DNA from 4 places in the Cytobacillus sp. T106 genome. Region 2 is predicted to be linked to each of the others. Evidence: riboswitches for the same ligand, from Rfam matches in the RefSeq annotation. Region 2 holds a riboswitch; each other region holds the start of a gene.
The links. A riboswitch is a leader RNA that binds a small molecule or an ion and turns the genes downstream of it on or off. The one in region 2 is predicted to bind thiamine pyrophosphate.

Region 1 (5,680 bases), on a different contig from region 2:
TTTTCATTATATCTTGTATATACATGGCAGTCAATCATTTATTATACTAGAAAAATTTTAAAATAAAAAAAGCCCTCCAATGTAATGGAAGGCTTCACATTTTTCCTACTTCTGCATCAAGCTCTTTCAGCAATTCTCCAGCTTTTTCTCCGTTAATGACTTCGTCCGCGTAAAGGTCCAAATCAGTAGGATCCATATTAATTATAACCAGTTTTGCACCACACTGCTTGGCAATGAGCGGAAACTGATTGGCAGGAGTGACAGAGAGGGATGAGCCAAGGACAATGAAAAGATCAGCTTTCTCTGACTCTGCAGCAGCAAAATCAATAGCTTCCTCGGGGAGCATCTCCCCAAAAAGGACGATGGACGGCCGCAAAATCCCCCCGCAATCACTGCACCGGAAATGCTCATCTATGTATTCATCATTCGGAAATATTTTCCCGCATGTCTGGCAATGGACCTGCTGCAGTGTACCATGCAGTTCAGCCACATTTCTGCTTCCTGCCGCCTGATGAAAACCGTCTACATTCTGTGTAATGATGCTTTGGACAATTCCCCTCCTTTCCCAGTCTGCCAATATATAATGCCCTGCATGGGGACTGCATTCCTTCAGCCCCATAACTCTGCGGCGATAAAATTCAATGAATTCGCTGACATGATGGTTGAGAGCTTCTGTACTGGCAATTTTCCCATAATCCACTGTATTCGTTAACCCGCTTCCTGCAGACCGGAAATCAGGCAGCCCGCTTTCTGTTGACATGCCTGCACCAGTCAATATAACCGTATAGCTTGACTCTTTCAGCCACTCTAAAAGCATAAGGACACCTCGCTTTTTTCTCTATTATAAACTTTTCCGGGGTTCAACCATCCGAAAATGGGATAAAAGTATAAAAAAGAATCTTTTAACCGGAAGGATGTTATATATGAAGACTTTCAAAAAGGAAGATTACGAAAAGGAGTATAAAAAATATGAGAGCCGCGCTGCAAAATACTTAAATGATCCGGGCAAAACAAGCGGGCTTCTTTCCAAAGCAAGCAAAAAAGCCGATTCCAGGAAAAATTCCCTATCTGAAGTATGGGACAAGCTTCAGCTCCTGTTTGAACTCATTAAAGCCTACTCAAAGGGACAGTATAGGGACATTTCTGCAAAAACAGCTGTTACGGTCATTGCTGGCATTCTCTATTTTGTGTCTCCCCTGGATCTTGTCCCCGACTTTCTTGCCGGAATCGGCATATTGGATGATGCCGCAATCATCGGCTTTATCATCAAGCAAATCGCCAATGAGCTTGAAAGATTTAAGCTATGGAGAGAAACACAGCCAGACAATATTATAGATATGGAAGAAGACAGCAAAAAAACTCTTGTATAGCAACAAGAGTTTTTTCTTTATTCTATTTCGCAAACCGGTGGTTGCCGATTTCTTTTGTAACGGCCCTTGTGCGGAGCCATTTGCTGTTAGTCTGGTCAGGATTAAAGAAAAACAGGGATTCACCGTCTTTTCTTTCTTCCGTCAGTGCCTCCTGGACTGCTTTCTGTGAATCCTTCCCTGCCGGTTTATTGATCATCCCATTGTCCACAGGCTCAAATTGCCTGTCTTCGTAAATAACTTCTTTGACTGTGTCCGGAAATTTTTCGTCCTTCATTCTATTGAGGACCACTTCAGCCACAGCGACTTTTCCGGCATGCGGCTCACCTTTTGCCTCCGCATGCACAAGCCTTGCCAAAAGATCTTTTTCTCCTTTAGATAAGCTGACCTTTTGTTCTGTTATCCGCTTCTTTTTCTTTGGAGCAGACGGAATGATGAGCTTATCTCCGGCAAATATCTTTTCATCCTTTTTATAATTAGCCTTCTGTATATCCTCTGCAGCCACACCAAATCGCCTGCTGAGCTTCGAAAGGCTATCCTCTTCTTTTACAGTATATATATCGACATTATCAATCGTCTTGGCAAATGCTTGTTTTCCGGGATTTTGGACAATCTGGAATGAGATCAGCATGAATGCAGCAATCATTAAGGCAAGATATTTCATGTCTTCTCCTCCATTCAATCTTTTTTCAACATTCCTTACCCTATCACAGATAAAGATTCAGTTCCAAACTTAATTCTTTCCATGGCAGCACAGGGATATATAGGGATAACTCCGAATTTTCCGGAAGAAAGCTGTTTCAATGCCATTGCAGAGAATATCTGTTATAATGGACCATGATTCCCGGATGGATGCGGGAGCTCTGAACGGACCGGCTGCTTTATGCGGCTGTAAATAGGAGAGAATTGTGGGGGAACCGGGCACGGTTGAGACTTTATTTTTACAATAAAGGACCCTTTGAACCTGATCTGGAGAGATGCCAGCGTAGGAAACATATTCTTAATTGATGAATGTTTTTTATTGCGCACGGGTTCTGAAATCCGGGCGCTTTTTTGTTTGCATCGGGATATAAAGGAACAGCACCTCCGCCCGCGGTTGTCCAGAATTAGTTTATGCCATTAACCGGCGGTCTTTTTGGAATAATATCAGAAACAGCATGGAGGATTGATCATGAAGAAATGGCTCAGCGCATTGTGCACTGTCTGGCTGCTTGCCGGCTGCACCGGAGGACAGACTGGTCAGGAAGAAAGACAAGCTGATAAAGGGCAGGACCTGGAAAAGATAACGGTTGTCCTTGACTGGACACCAAATACTAATCACACTGGACTTTACGCTGCCAAGGCAAAGAATTTTTTTAAAGAAAATGGCCTTGATGCAGAAATCATCATGCCTGGTGACGCTGGAGCAGACCAGCTGGTTGCTTCCGGTAAGGCCGACTTTGGCGTCAGCTATCAGGAAAGTATTACACAGGCACGGGTTCAGGGTGTCCCGCTTGTGTCGGTAGCCGCCGTCATACAGCATAATACGTCCGGCTTTGCTTCTCCTGCAGCAAAAAATATCGACTCGCCAAAGGATTTTGCCGGGAAAAAATATGGAGGCTGGGGATCGCCTGTTGAGGAATCTGTTATCGCCTCATTAATGAAGCAGGAAAATGCAGATGTCTCTGATGTTTCCTTTGTTAACATGGGGGATGCCGATTTCTTTACAGCTGTTAAAAGGGATATCGATTTTGCCTGGATTTATTATGGGTGGACTGGCGTCGAGGCGGAGCTTCGCGGAGAAGATCTGAATATGGTCTACCTTACCGACTATTCCGATAAACTCGATTATTATACACCTGTTCTGGCTACAAATGAGAAAATGATCAAAAATAGTCCTGATACTGTCAGAGCCTTTGTAAAAGCAGCATCACAGGGCTATCAGTTTGCAATCAAGAATCCGGAAGAAGCTGCTGATATCCTGCTTGAGGCTGCACCTGATTTAGACGCCGAGCTGGTCAAGAAAAGCCAGGAATGGCTGTCTCCAAAATATCAGGATGATGCAGAACAATGGGGAGAACAGAGTATAGAGGTTTGGGAAAACTATGCCCAATGGATGTATGAAAATAAACTGCTGGACAGCGAGCTGGACGCTGAAAAAGCTTTTACCAATGAATTTTTGCCGGAATAGGAGGAACCATAATGGCCAGTACACTGATCAGCATTCAGATTATACCTAAAACAAAAAACGGGGAAGATGTTATTCCATATGTAGATGAAGCAATTAAAATCATTGCAGAATCCGGAGTGAAATACGAGGTCCATCCACTGGAGACAACGATGGAAGGCGAGCTTGAAGAGCTATTCCGGATCATCGCAAGGATGAATGAAAGAATGATTGCAATGGGAAGCAAAAATGTGATTTCTCAAGTCAAAATTCTGTTTCAGCCTGATGGGATCACGATGGATGACCTGACGGATAAATACAAATGAAGAAAGTGGCTGTAAAAGGATGGAAGCCGGCAGCGGTTCTCCTCCTTTTGTTCATTCTCTGGGAAGCAGCAGTAAGGCTGGCAGAAGTCCCTGCCTGGCTCCTGCCGCCGCCCTCTGACATCATGGCTGAATCTGTGGAAAGCTGGGCCCGTTTTTCCGGCCACCTGGCGTCAACGGTGCTATTATCACTGGCCGGCTTTTCACTGGGGACTGTTTTCGGGCTCACCGCGGCCATCATCCTTCACCGTCTGCCGGCTGTAAGGGAATCTGTTTACCCGCTGCTGATACTATCCCAGAATGTCCCTGTCATCGTCCTTGCCCCTCTCCTTGTCATCTGGTTCGGGTTTGGGCTGCTGCCGAAATTTATTGTCATTATTCTTGTCTGTTTTTTTCCAATCACTGTGGCAGCTTTGGACGGTTTCAGGCAGGTTCCAGCCGAGCTTAAGCACTATATGGCCATGTCAGGAGCCACCAAAAGGCAGCTGTTCTGGAAGCTGGAATGGCCCGGCTCCCTGCCCTCGCTATTTTCAGGGCTGAAAATCTCGGCCACCTACAGTGTTATGGGCGCTGTCATCTCAGAATGGCTAGGTTCGGAAAAAGGGATAGGCGTTTTTATGACTCTCGCCTCCTCCTCCTTCCGGACAGACCGTGTTTTTGTAGCCATATTTGCCATTATGATATTAAGCCTGATTTTCTTCGGAGCAATCCTTTTGGCAGAGAGCCTGCTTTTAAAATGGAATAAAAAGGAGCAGATAAAATGAATCTCCTGCACCTGGATAATATATCAAAATCTTTTGGGGAACAGATGGTCCTTAATAACTTAAGCCTTGAAGTTAATGAAGGTGAATTCGTCTCCCTTCTCGGGCCTTCGGGAAGCGGAAAAAGCACCATTTTCAATCTGATTGGGGGACTGCTTCTACCCGATGAAGGAAGCATCCAGATGAACGGCCAATCGATCAATGGCCAAAAAGGATTCATGAGTTATATGCCGCAGACCCCTTCCCTTCTTCCGTGGAGGACAGTTTTGCAAAATGTCCTTCTGGGACAGGAACTGACAGGCAGAACAGATAAGGAAAAAGCCATGGAAATGATACATAAAGCAGGGCTCGGGCAGTATGCGCATGCCTATCCGCATGAATTATCCGGCGGAATGAAGCAGCGCGCTTCCTTCATCAGGGCGCTGCTCAGCCCGCAGGAGCTTCTTTGCCTGGATGAGCCCTTTTCAGCGCTGGATGAACTGACGCGGCTTGATATGCAGAAGTGGCTCCTGACCATTTGGGAAGAGCAGCGGCCGGCCATCATCTTTATCACTCATAATATAGAAGAAGCTCTTTTTCTGTCAGATCGCATCATCGTCTTATCAGAAAAGCCGGCCCATACAGCAGCAGAATATGAGGTGCCTTTTTCACGGCCAAGGAGAGAAGAACTGTTCCTGGAAGAGGAATTTCTGGAATGGAAAAGAAAGGTCCATCATTCGCTGCGGCCAAAGAGGGAAAAAGGATGAACAAGATTATTGACAGCCATATCCACCTGGACCGCTATGCTGATCAGGATATGGCTGATATCTGCAGCATACCGGAGCTCGAATCACTCGTAACTGTCTCGTGGGATCTCAGCTCCTGCAAAAAGAACCTGCTCCTTGCAGAGAGGTTTTCAAAGGTAAAGCCGGCTTTTGGGTACCATCCGGAACAGGTCCTCCCTCCTGAAGCAGAACTTGCTGATCTGATAGGCTGGATGGGGGATCATAAAGAAAATATGATAGCCATCGGAGAGGTCGGCCTTCCATACTATTTAAGACAAGAACAGGGTGCTTCCTTTATGGGCCTGGAACCTTATCTTGA
Region 2 (5,680 bases):
AAAGTTCACGGCGGTGGATGATCTGTCCCTGACCATCCCGGAAAAGGAAATGTTCGGATTTCTGGGGGCAAATGGTGCAGGTAAAACAACAACATTCCGGATGGTGCTCGGCCTGCTGGAGCCGACAAGCGGGCGCATCTCCTGGGACGGGAACACAATTGATTACTCGACAAGCCCAATCATAGGCTATCTCCCGGAAGAGCGCGGCCTTTATCCGAAGCTGAAGGTCAGGGATCAGGTTGTATACCTGGCAAGGCTGAGAGGGATGAAGAAGCCGGATATTCTGAAAGAGCTGGACTATTGGCTTAATAGGTTCAAGGTGCCGGAATACGCAAACAAAAAGGTGGAGGAACTTTCCAAGGGGAATCAGCAGAAGATCCAGTTTATTGCCAGCGTTATACATAAACCCAAGCTATTAATCCTTGATGAGCCTTTCAGCGGATTGGATCCGGTAAATGTCGAGCTATTGAAAAGCGCTGTGCTTGAACTAAAGGAGAAAGGCACGACCATTGTGTTTTCCAGCCACCGGATGGAGCATGTGGAGGAAATGTGCGAGCATTTATGCATCATGCATAAGGGACGCCCTGTTGTCCACGGAGCACTTAAGGAAATTAAAAGGGCGTTCGGGCGGAAGAACCTTGTGATCCATGCGGACTTCAAACTGGATTTCTTAAGCGGATTCCCTGGAGTGGAAAAGGTAAAGCAGACTGCGGAGGGCGTGCATCTGCAGATTGAAGGGGAAAAGGCTGCGGAGGCAATTTTAAAAGAAATTGCCGGCAGGGGATTTGTCAGGAAGTTTGTTCTTGAGGAGCCTTCGCTGAACGATATTTTCATAGAAAAGGTGGGTGCTTCTTATGAATAATTTCTGGATTATCCTATTCCACACATACTGGAGCAAACTGAAGACGAAATCATTCATTATTACAACGATTGTCACGCTGCTGCTGATCATCGGCCTTACAAATATGCAGCAGATCATTGAAACGTTCGACAGTGGAGATGATGAGGTAAAGGTGGCTGTAATCGATGAAACAGGCAATCTCCTGAATCCTCTCCAGCAGCAGCTGAATACAGCAGGCAGCACCCTGAAGCTTGAAGAGTTCAGCGGTTCGGCAGACGATGGCGAGGCAAAAGTGAAGGATGGCGATTATGCAGGGCTGCTTACTCTCTCAGCCGATTCCGAAGAGCTTCCTGCTGCCGAATACAAATCCCTCAGCCTGGCGGATACATCGGTATCAGGTGAGTTGGAGGGAGCCCTTCAGCAGGTAAAGACCGGGATCGCAGCCTCAAAAATCAATCTTTCTGAGGCAGAGCTTGCCAGTCTCTATGAGCCTGTCCAGTTCCAAAGGGATGCGCTGGAGGAGAATGCCAAAACAGAGGAAGAGCTGACACAGGCAAGGGGCCTTGTTTATGTGCTGCTGTTCATCATCTATTTTGCTGTCATCATGTATTCAAGCATGATTGCGATGGAAGTAGCTACGGAAAAATCTTCGCGTGTGATGGAAATCCTGATTTCAAGCGTTTCACCCATCAAGCAGATGTTCGCCAAAATTCTCGGGATCGCCTTGCTTAGCCTGACGCAGCTGTCGGTGCTGCTGCTGGTAGGCTACTTTTTCGTCAAGCGGAATCTTGAGTCGATGCAGGGAGGCTTCTTTGAATTCTTCGGATTCGGCGATATTCCGGCAGCCACTATCATGTATGCTGTAGTGTTCTTTATTCTCGGCTATCTCCTGTATGCCACACTTGCAGCTTTCCTGGGCTCGCTTGTCAGCAGGATCGAGGATGTCCAGCAGATGATCATGCCGATGACCATGCTCGTTGTAGCCGGCTTTATGATCGCGATCATCGGGCTGTCACAGCCGGAAAAAGCATTTGTGACCATCAGCTCCTATATCCCGTTCTTTACCCCGATGCTGATGTTCATGAGAGTAGGAATGCTCACCCTGCCGGTCTGGGAGCCGATAGCGGGGATTGGGATCCTGGTTGTGTCCATCCTGCTGCTCTCAATATTTGGAGCTAGGGTATACAAGGGCGGAGTGCTCATGTACGGAAAGTCCAATTCCTTCAAGGATATAAAAAAAGCTTTGCAGCTGTCTAAAAATAAATAGGCGGTCAATCAGCCCTGGCAAGCTTAATGAATAATTTCCGCCTATAAATGGGGCTGTTGATTTGCGTTCCAGGCACTCCGCTTTCCGCGGGGCGACGCTGAGCCTCCTCAGAGCAAGCTCTTGCGGGGTCTCAGCCTTGCCGCTATCTCCCGCAGGAGTCTGCGTGCCTTGCACTCCAATCAACAGGCTTAAATACTTAATGCCGCTGTTCCAATGTTCTAAAAAATAATGACTGCAGACAAACCCGATTTATATCAGGTTTGTCTGTTTTTTTATCCAAACAAAGAAGCAATCCCCTGATATCCAAAATAGATTCCGAAAAGAATAAGCGACAGTCCGGAAAGCATGCTGATGATGATGATCGCTTTTGAGGTCAGGAACCGCCTGAATCCGCTCGTCAGGCCTGCCACAAAAATGTCCCAAAGGCCCAGTCCGATAAAAATCATGAGGCTGTAGACAAGAAGCTGGCCTGTCCCAAAGGAGGACGCCGTTTTGGCCAAAACCGATCCGTAAATCCCCAGCCAAAACAAAATCGACAGCGGGCTTGAAACCGACATGATGAATCCGGTGAAAAAGCATTTGAACAGCGATTCTTTGCTCCGTATGTAAGTGACAGATATTTTATTGGCATTCATCATGCCTTCGATTCCGGAATAAAGAAGAATAAAACCGCCGAACAGCCACAGGAAGGTTTGAATCATAGGGGAGTCAAGGAATTGCACGAGTCCGAGATAGACGATCAGCATATAAACCCCGTCAGCGATCATCGATCCCGCGCCGACAATCCATGCGTGCCAAAATCCGTTTTTCAGCCCCTTTTCCAGCCTGACAGCATTGACAGGGCCGATCGGCGCCGCCAGTGAAAGTCCTAAAACGATATAGCTGATGTATATTCCAATGCTCAATGATATCACTCGCCTATTCAAGGATTAGCCCGGAAGGACTTGTACAATTTTATGCAGCAAACACAGAGGGTAGGACCGCAAATCTTAAAATCTCCAGCTTTGTGTTTTTGGAATAATATGAAATTAGTCTGTTCTCTTCCTGGTCGGCATATGGTATAGTAGCTTATGAAAATAGCATATTTTGGCACTGGGGGTGCCGGTAGAGGCCGGCTGAGAGTAAGACCCGTTTTTAGTCTTTGACCCTTTTATACCTGATCTGGTTCGTACCAGCGGAGGGAAGTGTAGATGGCTTTTATTTGTCATACATACGCGGACTCCTTTTGCAGGAGTCCGCTTTTTAGCTTCTGCAGAAGAAAGATGCGGCAGCTGTATGCCATTTTTTGGCCTGGCATGCCCCCGGTGCAATATGCAAGGGGGGTTTTTGCTGTGAAAAAATAAACGCATGAAAAAATAGTGTGCAGATAACTTGATGTTTTTATTTTGAAAAATGCAAGAAAGTTTCTATTAGATTTTATTCACTGCTGGGGGAGCTTTACAGGCTGAGAAAGGAAAATCCTAAACCCTTGGAACCTGATCTGATTAATGTCAGCGTAGGGAAGCAGCCGGCATGGCCTGCTTCCTCCGTAAAAAACTGCCCTGAGGCACAAAGATGGAGGAGGAAGAAGTATGAAAGATTTATATCAAATGAATAGACTGTTTTTTTCAGGAAGCCGGAAAGTATATGTAAACGGCATCAGGGACGATATAAAGGTCCCGGTCAGGGAAATAATCCAGGAAAGCTCGAGGACTGCTATTGGAACAGAGGACAATCCGCCTGTTTGTGTATATGACACGAGCGGCCCTTATTCTGATCCTGATTTTGAGATAGATATAACGAAAGGTTTGCCCCGGGTAAGGGAAGGCTGGATTGAGGAGCGGAAGGATGCGGAAGCTTATCAAGGCAGAGTGCAGAAGCCGGAGGATAACGGGCTTCGGGCCGGGACCGAAGTTTCTTATGCAGACATTTTCCCGAATAAAGCCCCCTTCCCTCTCAAGGCAAAAGAGGGCAGGAATGTGACTCAGCTGCATTATGCCCGGAAAGGGGTCATTACACCTGAAATGGAGTTCATCGCCATCAGGGAAAATCTGGATCCTGAATTCGTCAGGAGCGAGGTGGCAAGCGGAAGGGCGATCATTCCTGCCAATATCAATCACCCGGAGGCGGAACCGATGATCATCGGTCGCCATTTTCATGTGAAGGTCAATGCGAATATCGGCAATTCGGCTGTTTCTTCCTCCATCGCGGAAGAAGTGGAAAAAATGACCTGGGCAGTGCACTGGGGGGCAGATACGATTATGGATCTTTCGACCGGGAAGAACATCCATGAAACCCGTGAATGGGTCATCCGCAATTCTCCAGTTCCTGTTGGGACTGTACCGATTTATCAGGCACTTGAAAAGGTGAAGGGGATTGCCGGGGATCTGACCTGGGACATATACAGGGATACCTTGATAGAGCAGGCTGAACAGGGAGTGGATTATTTTACAATCCATGCAGGGGTGCTGCTCCGCTATATTCAGCTGACTGCCGAAAGGACGACAGGTATTGTATCCAGGGGAGGGTCGATCATGGCCCAATGGTGCCTCCAGCATCATAAAGAGAATTTCCTGTATACGCATTTTGAGGAAATCTGTGAAATTTTAAAAGCTTACGATATTTCCATCTCTCTCGGAGATGGGCTGCGTCCGGGTTCTATAGCAGATGCGAATGATGAGGCTCAATTTGCGGAGCTAGAAACGCTCGGAGAGTTAACTGAAATAGCCTGGAAGCATGATGTCCAGGTGATGATCGAGGGGCCGGGGCATGTTCCGATGCATAAGATCAAAGAAAATGTAGATAAGCAGATGGAAATTTGCAAGGAGGCGCCATTTTATACGCTTGGCCCACTGACGACAGATATAGCCCCGGGATATGATCATATTACATCCGCAATAGGAGCAGCGATGATCGGATGGTTTGGCACTAGTATGCTTTGCTATGTAACGCCAAAGGAGCATCTTGGGCTTCCGGATAAAAACGATGTCAGGGAAGGGGTCATTGCTTATAAAATTGCAGCTCATGCCGCAGATCTAGCCAAAGGCCATCCCGGTGCCCAGGTTCGGGACGATGCATTGTCAAAGGCCAGGTTCGATTTCAGGTGGAACGACCAGTTCAATTTATCCCTGGATCCTGAACGGGCGCGGGCATACCATGATGAAACCCTGCCGGCCGAGGGGGCAAAAACCGCCCATTTCTGTTCTATGTGCGGCCCTAAATTTTGTTCTATGCGCATTTCCAAGGATATCCGCCAGATGGCCAAAGGTCAGGGGAAAACCGTTTCAGAGGCAATTGAGGATACAATGGAGCAAAAAGCCGGGGAGTTTGCCAGCCGTGGCTCATCCATCTAGTGAACATAGAAGAAATACTGAAGTTTGGAAAATGGAAGAGCAGATCCTCAATATGCAGCAAAAGATCCGGGGGCTGGAAAAGCAAATTTCAGAGATACAGAGAAGCTGCTCCCATATCTATTATGAGGCAGATGGATACAGGACCTGCACAAAATGCCGCAAGAGCGAATCGGTCCACTATTGAATAAGACAAAGGCTTGCCAGGATATCCCGGCAGGCCTTTGTCTATTCGCTGGACTG
Region 3 (5,680 bases), on a different contig from region 2:
AGAAAAAGGATTATATGAAAACGAATTATATCCCGGAATATCAGAATTGCTTTTATCATTAAAAGAAAAAGACTGCAAACTGTGCGTCGCCACCTCAAAGCCTATAGCGTTTGCTGAAAGAATTTTATCTCATTTTCAAATCTCACATATTTTTGATTACATAGAAGGTGCTTCGCTTGATGGCAGCTATTCGGATAAAAAGGATATCATATCATCCGTGCTTCTGCATTTCAGGGAATATGAAAAGAAAAATATTTTAATGATTGGTGACCGGAAATATGATGTGATCGGCGCAAATCACTCAGGCATTGATTCAGCTGCTGTCCTTTACGGATATGGTACCGAGGATGAATTCTTTCAATCTGCTGATGCATCGCCGACTTATTTGATTCGGACGGTTGAAGAACTATATAGCAGCTTCGGTGTTGAAAGAAAATTTAACATAAAGCAGAGGTGTGAAAGTGACGTTCATAGTAAATGTTGAAGGAGCAGTCCACAGAGGAGGTAAATGGCTGATCGGAAAAAGAAGCAGCCAGGAAAGCCATGCCGGGGGAATGCTGGCTCTGATCGGAGGCAAGGCGGAGAAGGAAGGTCATTCCACAGATGTTTTGGAAAGAACAGTAAAAAGAGAAATCCTGGAGGAAACAGGTGTACTGATTAAAGATGGAATGGAGTATGTATGCAGCAGTTCTTTCATTACGGATGACGGATATCATGTGATTGACATTGTTTTTCTGTGTGAATACAAAAGCGGTGAAGCCAGTCCAGTTTGTCCTGATGAAAACGAGGAAGTGATGTGGATGAGCATCAGAGAAATCCTTGAACAGCCGGATGCACCTGAATGGCTGACGCGGAGCCTTACGGCTGCAGAAGATTTATTGCGGAAAAAAGAAATGTCTAAAAGAGGCAGGCGGATTTAGCAGTGAAAGAGAGCTATTCTCATATCAAAGGAGGTGGACCTGATGGAATTTAAAGTAAATGGTGAGAGTATTTTTGAAAGCATCAGTGAGGCGGCAAGAATCGCAGGGGGAAGCCATAGTGCCGCTGGCAAACTCGTTATGATAGAAGCACACAGCGGAGGCCTTTCTGTCTCTTCCGGAAACGGGGACCGCTCTGTGATCTTTGAGCACCCATTAATAAACTGCAGGGATTCTGGCCTGGATATATTGGAATATGGAAAGCTGGCAGCTGATGGAAGAATGCTTTCTGAAGTCATCAGGAAAATACCTGGCCGTTTAAGCATCAAAGCTTCCACTTCACATAAAATCCTGATTAATTCAATGGACAAGCAGATTTCCGCAGCGATTGCGGGTTTCCCGTTAGACCAGTCTGCTGATAGAGCAGATGCAGAGTTTCCTTATATATATACTTTGAAAGCATCTGATCTTGCAGCAGGATTGAGGAATACAGCTGCATCTGCGGCCAAAACAAGCTCAAGGCCAATCCTGGAAGGCATCAATCTGGCATTTGATGAAAACGGGCTGACATTCACGGCGACAGATTCAAGCCGGCTTGCCATGTGGAAAGCTGACGGCTCTGCTGGGTTCAGCCAGTCATTTACTCTCCCGGCAAGAAATGCAGCAGAATTGCTCAAATTGATAGGCAAGTCACCAAGTGGAGAAGCAGCCATTTATATATCTGATTCACAGGCCGTATTCGCCACATCAACATTCCGTTTCTGCTCTTCGCTTTTGACCGGCAGATTTCCCTCTTCTGAGAAACTGAAGCCGGAAGGGTGCAAAACAGAGTTAGTCATCAATAGGAAGCACCTTCTTCAAGGTGTCAAGCGGACAATGATATTTGCTGGAGAAAAAAGAAGCTCTCTTGTTTCCATCCAAGCCAAGGATGAAAACTCCATCACTATATCTTCCCCAGTGTCTGAAATGGGCATGATCGAGGAGGTGCAGGAATTGCAGAGCATCAGAGGAGAAACAGAAGCTTCAGCAGTAATAAATGGGAGTTATCTGGCGGATGCGCTGATAGGAACAGAGTCAGAATATATTAAAATAAGGCTTTATGGGACAATGAAGCCAATCCTAATCTCTTCCCCTGGGGAGGCAAACTATTTTCACCTTATTTCTCCTGTCAGGACTGCATCAGGGATGTTCCTTGGCAAGGGACAGGTTCAGAATCAAGATTAAAACTGAAAGGTGAGAAAATCAAATCTGAAGGGGATCTGAATACTAGTAGAATATTATTAAAAGAGGGAAATCTGTTGCGCTGTATCAAGTAATCCAGCTGGAAAACGGCCAAAGCGGGGAGGGCTAAGCAGAGGTATTTCCTCCCATCCAGGCTTTTTAGCTGAAAGGAGGCATACCGCGGCCGATTTCCTTAATGATGCTGGTAATGGATTCAATATCCTGCGCTTCAAGTCCGAACGCATTTTTAATCTTTTTTTCTATATTGTCTGAAACATTGCGTTTCCCGATTTCAATCAAAGCAACCAGTGAAAAGCTGCAATTAATCATTTTGGCGAATTCACGCTGTGAAAGATTATAATTCTTTCTGATAAACTTAATGATTTCTTTATCCAAGGTTAAATCTCCTTTTTTCTTTTATTTTCATATTATAAAAGAAAGTGAAGAACATCACTAGTGAAATATAAAAATAAAAGAAGGAAGGAGAAGAAAAAAGCGGCTTTTGAGTTAAAGCGGCTGCTTGGCTGGCTGATCTGCGCGTGGTATCCGGCTATAAACAAACCACATGTTCAGAAACTCGACTTTAAGCTTCTCGCCGGGCTTCAATTTTTCAGTTTCATTGACCACAACAAGCTTCTGACCTTCCAATTCCACTGTTTTTTCATCCACTGCGTCAGCGATATAAACCTTGAAAATAACTTTATTGAACCAATATGGATTCAGCCTGCCTTTTATATCAAGGATATTCTTCATCTTAAAGCCTCCTTCCTGTATGCATGTAAAATCTGATTATTTGAAAATTTAAACAGTTACCAGAATACTTCATATATTAATTGAATACCCGATTAGATCATATAAAAACCAGTAAAACTGATGAATTGAATAGAACATACGTTCTGTAATATACTAAAGTATGGACGGGAAACAACTTTTCCTGCCTGGAGCTTAATCTGTACTTAGAGGAAGGATCATATGAAAAAATGCCTTTATTGCCAGGCAGCGGGGGACCTGATCCCCCTCAAGGAGTGGAACAGGGACCGGACGATTTATTATTGCAGCAAGCATTATGAACAGGTGCTTAAGTTCCAGGAGAGAGAACAAAGGGAATTTGTCGACTATTTCAGACAGCACCCTAAGCTGCTGGAGTATCTCAGCAGCAAAAGTCTTGAACTTTATGAAAAGCTCGAAAAAGAGAAAGGAGGACCGGCATGACAAAACGATTTTTCAGAATATGCTCTTTTCCTGCCTGATGGAATGAGATATAATGCATTATAGTATTAATTACATAACGTAACCACAAGGGGAGCTTAATGCTGAGAGTGAACTTTTGTTCTGACCCTTTGAACCTGTTAGATAATTCTAGCGCAGGGATGTGGATGGATGGGTGAAGGTATGCCCGCTTCCTGATCAGTTCTCCCTTGAGGTTTGCGTTAATTCGGACAAAAGGGGAGAATTTTTTATGAAAAAATTAGGGCTGGTTGCCTTGATTGAAGCATCTTTTTTTGCAGCATTCGCTGTTATTCTTGATCTGCTTCCTTCTATTAAACTAACGCCTGCAATATCCATTTCCATTGCAATGGTGCCCATCTTCATACTTTCATTGCGATGGGGCTGGAAAGCGGGCTTCATTTCCGGATTCTTATGGGGGATTCTCCAGATTGTCATGGGCGACGCCTGGATAGTGACGCCCCTGCAGACTTTCATTGAATACTTCGTTGCTTTCGCCTTTATTGGCTGTGCCGGCTTCTTAGCTCTTGCCCTCCAAAAAAGCCTTGCTGAAGGCAGGAAGGGTAAGGCTCTGGGATGGGCAGCTGCAGCCATTTTCCTTGGCAGTGCGGGCAGATATTTCTGGCACTTTCTTGCAGGTATGATTTTCTTTGGAAGCTATGCACCTGAAGGGATGTCTCCTTTTGTATATTCTCTCATGATTAATGGGATAACGATGCTCGGGTCAGCTGTCTTATGTACAGCCGTATTGTGGCTCCTCCTTTCTGCAGCGCCGCGCCTGGTACAGAGGAAACAGGTATATTCCGCTGCGGAAGAGCATAAATTGGCGAACTGATAACCATGTGCACAAAGCAGTCCCTTCTGGCGAATCGGCCAGAAGCGACTGCTTTTGTTTTTAAAAAAGGGAAATTGAAGAGAATTGCTGAAAAATGCTTTCATTCGACAAATTTTGGTATATAATAAGTTACGCTATTATACTAAAGTGATAAACTGGCCTACAAGGCTTAACTTCTAGAGGTACATCGACTATTAATATAGTAAAGGAGATTGAAATGACAGATAAGTTTATTATCCGCTTTGAAGATGTTACAAAACAATATGACAATGACAGTCCGGTTCTGGACGCCGTCAGCTTTGATATAGAAAGGGGAAAGTTCTACACGCTCCTTGGTCCTTCAGGCTGCGGAAAAACGACGATCCTGCGCCTGATTGCGGGTTTTATCGAACCGACAGAAGGATCCATTTTCTTCAATGGACAAAAAATCAATAAAGTGCCTGCCAACAGGAGGCAGGTCAATACCGTGTTCCAGGACTATGCACTTTTCCCGCATTTGAATGTATTTGAAAACGTGGCATTCGGATTGCGCATCAAAAAAATGAAAAACCAGGAAATCAATGAGCAGGTGAAAGAGGCGCTCAAGTTTGTCAACCTGGAAGGATATGAACAGAGGGAAATCAAAGAGATGTCAGGAGGGCAGAGGCAGCGTGTCGCGATTGCGAGGGCGATTGTCAATAAACCGGAAGTCATCCTGCTGGATGAGCCCCTTTCTGCACTGGACCTGAAGCTGCGTACAGAAATGCAGTACGAGCTGCGGGAGCTTCAGAGAAGGCTTGGCATTACGTTTATATTTGTCACCCATGACCAGGAAGAGGCGCTTGCTCTTTCTGATGAAATCTTTGTGCTGAACAAAGGCCGGATTGAGCAGAGCGGAACGCCAACTGATATTTATGATGAGCCTGTCAACCGGTTTGTGGCCGACTTCATCGGTGAGTCCAACATCGTCGAAGGGACCATGCTAACCGATTATCAGGTTGAATTTGCAGGCAGGAAATTTGAATGTGTAGACGCCGGCTTCGATTTGAATGAAAGGGTTGAAGTGGTCATCAGGCCGGAGGATATGGAAATTACTCCGAGCGAGCAGGGCAAACTTCAGGTACGTGTAGATTCACAGCTATTCAGGGGAGTTCATTATGAAATTTCCTGCTTTGATAAAGATGGGAATGAATGGCTTGTCCATTCTACACGAAAGGCAAAAGTAGGGGATGAAATAGGCCTTCATTTTGATCCGGAAGCCATCCATGTCATGAGGCCGGGAGAATCTGAGGAAGAATTTGACCGCAGGCTGGAGGCTTATCAAGAGGAAAGCCATGAGAACTAATCAGACACGCAACCTGTATCTGATCCCATATTTGCTGTGGATCGTTTTATTTGTCGTGACCCCTTTGTTTTTGGTGCTGTATTATTCATTTTTTGATATAGAAGGGCAGTTCACATTCGGGAACTACCAGAAATTTTTCACGCCCGTTTACCTGAA
Region 4 (5,680 bases), on a different contig from region 2:
AGGCAGCTTTTCTTATATAACAACGGGGCAGGTTAGCTCAAGAAGGAATTTAGGGTACTTTGCATAAATATATTAATAAAGATAACTAATTGGAGGAGGTCTGTTTGAAAAAATTAATCGTTTTATTTCTGGGTTTGTTGCTAATCGGATGCTCAAATACAAAACAAACAATCAAAGAAGATAACTGGGAAGAAAGTGCAACATTAGTTAGAGAAGTTGTTGTTACAGACGATGGACAAAAAGGGGAATTTGTTTTTCGTATCGGAGATAACGGTAAACTAGGATTTGGAGAGTATGGGTCTTTTATTGCAGGTCAGGCACAAAAATATATGTGGCATTTTTGGGGAGATGAGAAAGTTCTAACTAAACCATTTAAAGTAATGGGAATCAGCAAAGAAACAGGTGAGGAAATAACAGTCTTCCAATTACCAGCCAGTAATAATCTTGTACCTAATACTGGAGCAGATCATCATCTTCCATCGTCAATGATGCTGCCAAGCCAAGGATTATGGAGATTAGAAGCCTATTTCGATGATAAATTGTTTGGGAATGTTGTTGTTAATGTTGAAGAACAATAAGTTTAACGAAAGGGTGGGTTAATCCAGGAAGGATTAACCGCCTTTTTTGTTGAAGTCCTTATTGAGCTAACGGGGCAGGTTTGTTGAATAAGAAAAAATGTTTTTTTTATAATTCAATATGGAAAAATTTATTAAAGTTGGAACTTTACTTCGAAATAAGATGTCTAATAAAAAGTAATGCAAAAAAATTGAGATGATGCAGATTGTATTATTACATGACAAAAATAAAAATAAATGGGGGTATAGGTATGTGGTTAATATTAGGGGTTTTTGCAATAGTATTAACTGTTATAAATCTTTCTTTGTATGCAGCAGGAAAGGATTATAAGCTTGCTATGGCGATGGCATTATCATTTACAGCATTAACAATTTGCGCAGATTACAGTTATTTAACTCGGTGGGTAAATGCGGAAGATTGGGCGGCTTTATCGGATGTAATACCTGGTATGGCAAGGGCATTTTGGTTTCTGACAATTGTTTCTATCTTGCTAAATATAGCACCTATATTCTTAGAACGAAAACGTAAGAAATAATGACTTATTATGTAAGTCTTTATGTATGACTAACGGGTAAAAAAGAACGCTTGGAATATCCATAATCCAAGCGTTTTTCTATGCTCTTGCATTGTTATTTATAGTGCTGAACAAAGTGCATCTTAGTGTATATTTTACCTTTTCTAACAGTGGAGTAACTATTTACCTTTTTGTTCATCCCTTTTCTAGTCTATAGCTGTAAGGGAAGCTTCCGGTTTGCCGCGTAGGCTTTTTCTTTGCCGCTGTGCCTGAAGGCGGGTAAACAGATAGCAGCCAAGGATGACGATCATGCCTCCGAGAAACTGGATTGCTTCAAGCTTTTCTCCGAGCAGCAGAAAAGCCAGGATCGCAGTGAAAACAGGGTTGAAATTCAGGAACACTCCTGCGGTGACAGCCCCGATTTTCTGGACCCCTTTATTCCAGAGCACCATGCATACAACGGTTGAAATGAGCCCGGTATAAAGCATGGATCCTGCAAAGGACAGATCAGGATTTTTGATTTGGAGATCAGAATAGCTGAATGGAAGCAGGATGGCCAATCCGAAGACCCCTGAATAAAAGGTCGACATGATCGGAGTAGTATATTTGCCGGCCCACTTGCCGAGGACTGAATAGATTCCCCAAATGCACACCGCTGCCATCATCCATAAATCCCCTTTATTAAACGTCAAAGACAGCAGCATTTCCAGATGGCCTTTGGTAAGGACAAGCAGGACGCCGAAGAGTGAAAACATCATGGTCAGAATCTGCGGCAGGTTAATCCTGTCTTTTAGAAAGAGTGCTGAAAAAACGGCGATTGAAATAGCGTTAAGCGTTGAAATCAGTCCGACATTTGTGGCCGTTGTTTCTTCCAGCGCCCAAAATTGAAAGATATTGAACAGCACTACACCTGTGATGCCCATCAGAATCAGCGGGACAAGCGATTTTGCAGGAGGCAGAAGCTTTTTTTCCTTCCGCAGCACGATAGGCAACAGGAAGATCACAGCAATGATCCATCTAAATGCGGTCAAGGCCACAGGGGAAGCATGCTCCACAAGCGACTTGCCTACAACAAAATTCCCGCCCCACAGCAGGGAGGTGAGAAGCATCAGGCATACATATAAAGCTGGCATAGGAGCAGCTCCTTCGATAGTTATTGAATTAATTTTAACATTTTCTCTTTGTGTTTTAATGATTATTTCGTACAATAGAGTAAATTTGAAATTTTATTAAGAGCAATTGTGTTTTTTGTGAATGAAATTAAATTAAGGATAGACTTAAACGGAGTTGGCGGAATAATCATAAGGAGGCTGTAAGATGGAATCGATTGTGAACAAGGTGCTGGATGACGTGGACTTAAAAATCCTTGATCTGCTCCAGAAGGATAGCCAAATAAGCAACGCTGAGCTTGCCAGGAGGGTCAGCCTGTCTGCCCCCGCCATTCATGGGAGGGTCAAGCGGCTCGAAAATGAAGGCTATATTGAGAAGCAGGTGGCAATTTTAAGCCAGGAAAAACTGGGCTTTGATCTGCTCTGCTTTATTTTCATCAGCACTAACATCCATCAGGCGGAAAAGCTGGAAGCACTGGAGGGCACGCTGGTGGATATGGCTGAGGTGCTGGAATGCCACTGCCTGACAGGAGAATATGATTATATCTTAAAAGTGGCCATCAAAGACCGGAAAGGGCTGGAACGGTTCATCCGAAAGCTGAATCAGCTCGGGATCACGAAGATACAGACAAGCCTCTCCTTGAGGGAAGTCAAATATTCAACGGTACTGCCGATTCTGCCTGACGGAGAAAAAACAGTCTGATTCAGATTTCGGGTTCTCCCTGCTGATCGTGTATGCTAAAATAAAAGAGAACAATTGAATAATAGAATTATCACTAGGGGAGCCTGCAAGAGGCTGAGATCAAGCATTTGAGACCCTTTGAACCTGATCTAGTTCATACTAGCGTAGGGAAGTGTGCCGAACGGTTATAAAAAGTACATATTTTTTTAGCCATAGATCATTAATCAGCCACTTTCCTGCGCAATGGGGAGTGGTTTTTTTGCGTCGTTTACAAGGTTGGCCCAGCAGGGATAAACTGCAGCTCCACGCCATTTCTGCAGGACAGCCGGCGGAGGAATTTATCAGGATAGCTTCAAGCATCTCGCGGAATGTGGACTATATTCATATCAGGGAGCATCACCTGACAGCGGCTGACATCTACGAGATGGGGAGAATTCTGCTGGAAAAGGGAGTCCCGGGGGAGCAGATCATCATTAATAACAGAGTGGATGCAGCGGCCGCATTGGGAGTGAAGGGAGTCCAGCTCGGCTATCACAGTCTTCCGGTACGGGAAGTGCGGATAACATTCCCTGGCCTGCTCATCGGAAAATCCGTCCACTCAATTGAAGAAGCTGTTCAGGCAGAAGAGGATGGCGCAGATTATGTCATGTATGGCCACTGTTTTCCGACCAGTTCCAAGCCAGGTATGGAGCCAAGGGGCCTCTCCAGCCTTGAGGAAATGACAGGAAGGCTTTCTATTCCGGTGATAGCGCTCGGGGGAATTTCTCCTGACAATATGGAACAGGTGATAAGGGCCGGAGCTTCAGGTGCTGCTGTACTCTCGGGAATTTTTAAAGCCGTCAGTCCGGAGGAGGCAGCCGGCGCATATAGGGTTGCACTGAACCGGGGAGGAGGCAGATATGAAGAAAGTTTATGATGTGATCATTGCCGGGGGCGGCATTATAGGGTGCTCTATCGCCTATCAGCAGGCGAAGCTTGGCAAGCAGGTGCTCATTCTGGAAAAAAGGGAGCTGTGTTCTGAAGCTTCTTCTGCCGCAGCCGGAATGCTCGGTGCCCAGGCAGAAATAGATGAGAATCTATCAATGCTGAAGCTGGCCCTGAAAAGCAGGGCCATGTTCCCTGACATCATCCAGGAGCTTGAGGATCTGACAGGAATCAGCATCGGCCTTGTTAATGAAGGAATGATAAAAATTGCTTGGGATGATGTAGAGGCAGAGGTCCTTAAGAAGCAGGTCAGATTCCATAAAGAATGGGACGGACAGGTAAGATGGATGGCTCAGGCAGAAATCTGCGAAAGGGAACCTCATCTCTCCCGGGGGCTCGCAGGCGGCATGCTGATTCCGAATGACGGCCAGCTGAATGCACCGAACCTGGCGCGTGCATTTGCGGTGGGGGCAATGGCCCGAGGTGCAGTTGTGCTGGAAGGGACGGAGATCGAAGACTTCATATTTGATAAAGAATCCGTCGAGGGTGTGATGACCAGCAAAGGAAGTTTTTATGGAGAAACCGTGATTGCTGCCGCAGGTGCCTGGACGGGAGAGCTGCTGAAAAAGGCAGATCTTGAGCTTCCTATTTTTCCTGTGAAAGGGGAGTGCCTCTCGGTCATTCCTGAAGGGCCTTTGATACGGTCGACGATCTTTTCCGATTCTGGCGGGTATCTTGTGCCCAAGAAGGATGGCCGCCTGATCATAGGTGCAACAAGCTATGAAAATGAGTTCAATCCTTCCGTTTCGTTTGGCGGAGTCAGGATGCTGGCCGAACGGGCCTATAAGCTGCTGCCCCAGCTCGCATCGGCACGGTGGGAAAAGGCATGGGCAGGAATCCGGCCGCAGACAGGTGACGGCCTTCCCTATATCGGCTGGCACCCGGCCTATAAGGGCCTGTTCATTGCAGCCGGCCATTACCGGAACGGCATCCTGCTCAGCCCAATCACGGGAAAAATGGTTTCTGATTCTATTGAAGGAACCGCAGCCGCAGAGGATAAGGAGCTTTACAGAGAATTTGAGATTGAGAGAGGTTTGAAAAAAGTGCAGGAGGGGTGGATTCGTTGAAGCTTCATGTGAATAGCAGTGATATCCTGGTGCCTGGCACCGTCAAGTCGGTAGGGGATTTACTGGAACATTTGAAACTGAATCAAAAGGCGGCGATTGTAGAATTGAACGCCGCTATTTTGGAAAAAAGCCAGCATGCTGAAACAGAGCTTGCAGAAGGTGATCGCATAGAAATCGTACATTTTGTAGGAGGCGGATGAAATGCTGAAAATCGGAACATATGAATTTAACTCAAGGCTATTGCTCGGAACAGGGAAGTATCCGGATTATGAAACGCAGAAAATGGCGGTCAAAGCATCACATACAGAGGTGCTGACTTTTTCAGTACGCCGCATGGATATTTTTGACCCGGAACAGCCGAATCTGCTGGAGGAGCTGGATGTGGAAAACTACAGGCTGCTCCCCAATACGGCGGGTGCAAAGACAGCAGAGGAAGCAGTCCGTACGGCAAAACTGGCAAGGGCTTCAGGCCTTTGCGACATGATCAAAGTCGAGGTGATCGGCGATATGAAAACACTGCTGCCGGATCCGATTGAAACCTTGAAGGCGTCCGAGGAGCTCTTAAAGGAAGGCTTCATTGTCCTTCCGTATATTTCGGATGATGTGATGCTGGCGAAAAGGCTGCAGGAAATGGGCGTGCATGCCATCATGCCGGGAGCATCGCCAATCGGCTCAGGCCAGGGAATCATCAATCCCCTCAATCTCAGCTTTATCATTGAACAAGCTGAAGTCCCTGTCATAGTCGATG

Region 1: it holds a riboswitch for thiamine pyrophosphate, as region 2 does, so the genes downstream of both, ABU165_RS10290 (ABC transporter substrate-binding protein) here and thiC (phosphomethylpyrimidine synthase ThiC) in region 2, are expected to answer to the same signal.
Region 3: it holds a riboswitch for thiamine pyrophosphate, as region 2 does, so the genes downstream of both, thiT (energy-coupled thiamine transporter ThiT) here and thiC (phosphomethylpyrimidine synthase ThiC) in region 2, are expected to answer to the same signal.
Region 4: it holds a riboswitch for thiamine pyrophosphate, as region 2 does, so the genes downstream of both, ABU165_RS24245 (thiamine phosphate synthase) here and thiC (phosphomethylpyrimidine synthase ThiC) in region 2, are expected to answer to the same signal.

What each region holds. Positions count from the first base shown of each region.
Region 1 covers NZ_JBEUMK010000003.1:540,725-546,404, forward strand. The annotation lists gene ABU165_RS10275 (NAD-dependent deacylase) at 95-817, opposite strand; gene ABU165_RS10280 (YkvA family protein) at 924-1,370, shown strand; gene ABU165_RS10285 (cell wall hydrolase) at 1,393-2,031, opposite strand; TPP riboswitch at 2,268-2,376, shown strand; gene ABU165_RS10290 (ABC transporter substrate-binding protein) at 2,539-3,537, shown strand; gene ABU165_RS10295 (thiamine-binding protein) at 3,549-3,839, shown strand; gene ABU165_RS10300 (ABC transporter permease) at 3,836-4,600, shown strand; gene ABU165_RS10305 (ABC transporter ATP-binding protein) at 4,597-5,343, shown strand; gene ABU165_RS10310 (TatD family hydrolase) at 5,340-5,680, shown strand, end outside.
Region 2 covers NZ_JBEUMK010000005.1:65,537-71,216, reverse strand. The annotation lists gene ABU165_RS11880 (ABC transporter ATP-binding protein) at 1-862, shown strand, start outside; gene ABU165_RS11875 (ABC transporter permease) at 855-2,108, shown strand; gene ABU165_RS11870 (LysE family transporter) at 2,381-3,013, opposite strand; TPP riboswitch at 3,193-3,308, shown strand; TPP riboswitch at 3,527-3,627, shown strand; gene thiC (phosphomethylpyrimidine synthase ThiC) at 3,680-5,440, shown strand; gene ABU165_RS11860 (hypothetical protein) at 5,666-5,680, opposite strand, start outside.
Region 3 covers NZ_JBEUMK010000007.1:66,454-72,133, forward strand. The annotation lists gene ABU165_RS14120 (HAD hydrolase-like protein) at 1-484, shown strand, start outside; gene ABU165_RS14125 (NUDIX hydrolase) at 462-920, shown strand; gene dnaN (DNA polymerase III subunit beta) at 963-2,141, shown strand; gene ABU165_RS14135 (helix-turn-helix transcriptional regulator) at 2,298-2,534, opposite strand; gene ABU165_RS14140 (hypothetical protein) at 2,646-2,891, opposite strand; gene ABU165_RS14145 (hypothetical protein) at 3,111-3,350, shown strand; TPP riboswitch at 3,428-3,526, shown strand; gene thiT (energy-coupled thiamine transporter ThiT) at 3,598-4,200, shown strand; gene ABU165_RS14155 (ABC transporter ATP-binding protein) at 4,418-5,524, shown strand; gene ABU165_RS14160 (ABC transporter permease) at 5,514-5,680, shown strand, end outside.
Region 4 covers NZ_JBEUMK010000025.1:37,862-43,541, forward strand. The annotation lists gene ABU165_RS24225 (hypothetical protein) at 105-578, shown strand; gene ABU165_RS24230 (hypothetical protein) at 827-1,111, shown strand; gene ABU165_RS24235 (DMT family transporter) at 1,297-2,223, opposite strand; gene ABU165_RS24240 (Lrp/AsnC family transcriptional regulator) at 2,408-2,902, shown strand; TPP riboswitch at 2,968-3,069, shown strand; gene ABU165_RS24245 (thiamine phosphate synthase) at 3,132-3,797, shown strand; gene thiO (glycine oxidase ThiO) at 3,781-4,932, shown strand; gene thiS (sulfur carrier protein ThiS) at 4,929-5,132, shown strand; gene ABU165_RS24260 (thiazole synthase) at 5,134-5,680, shown strand, end outside.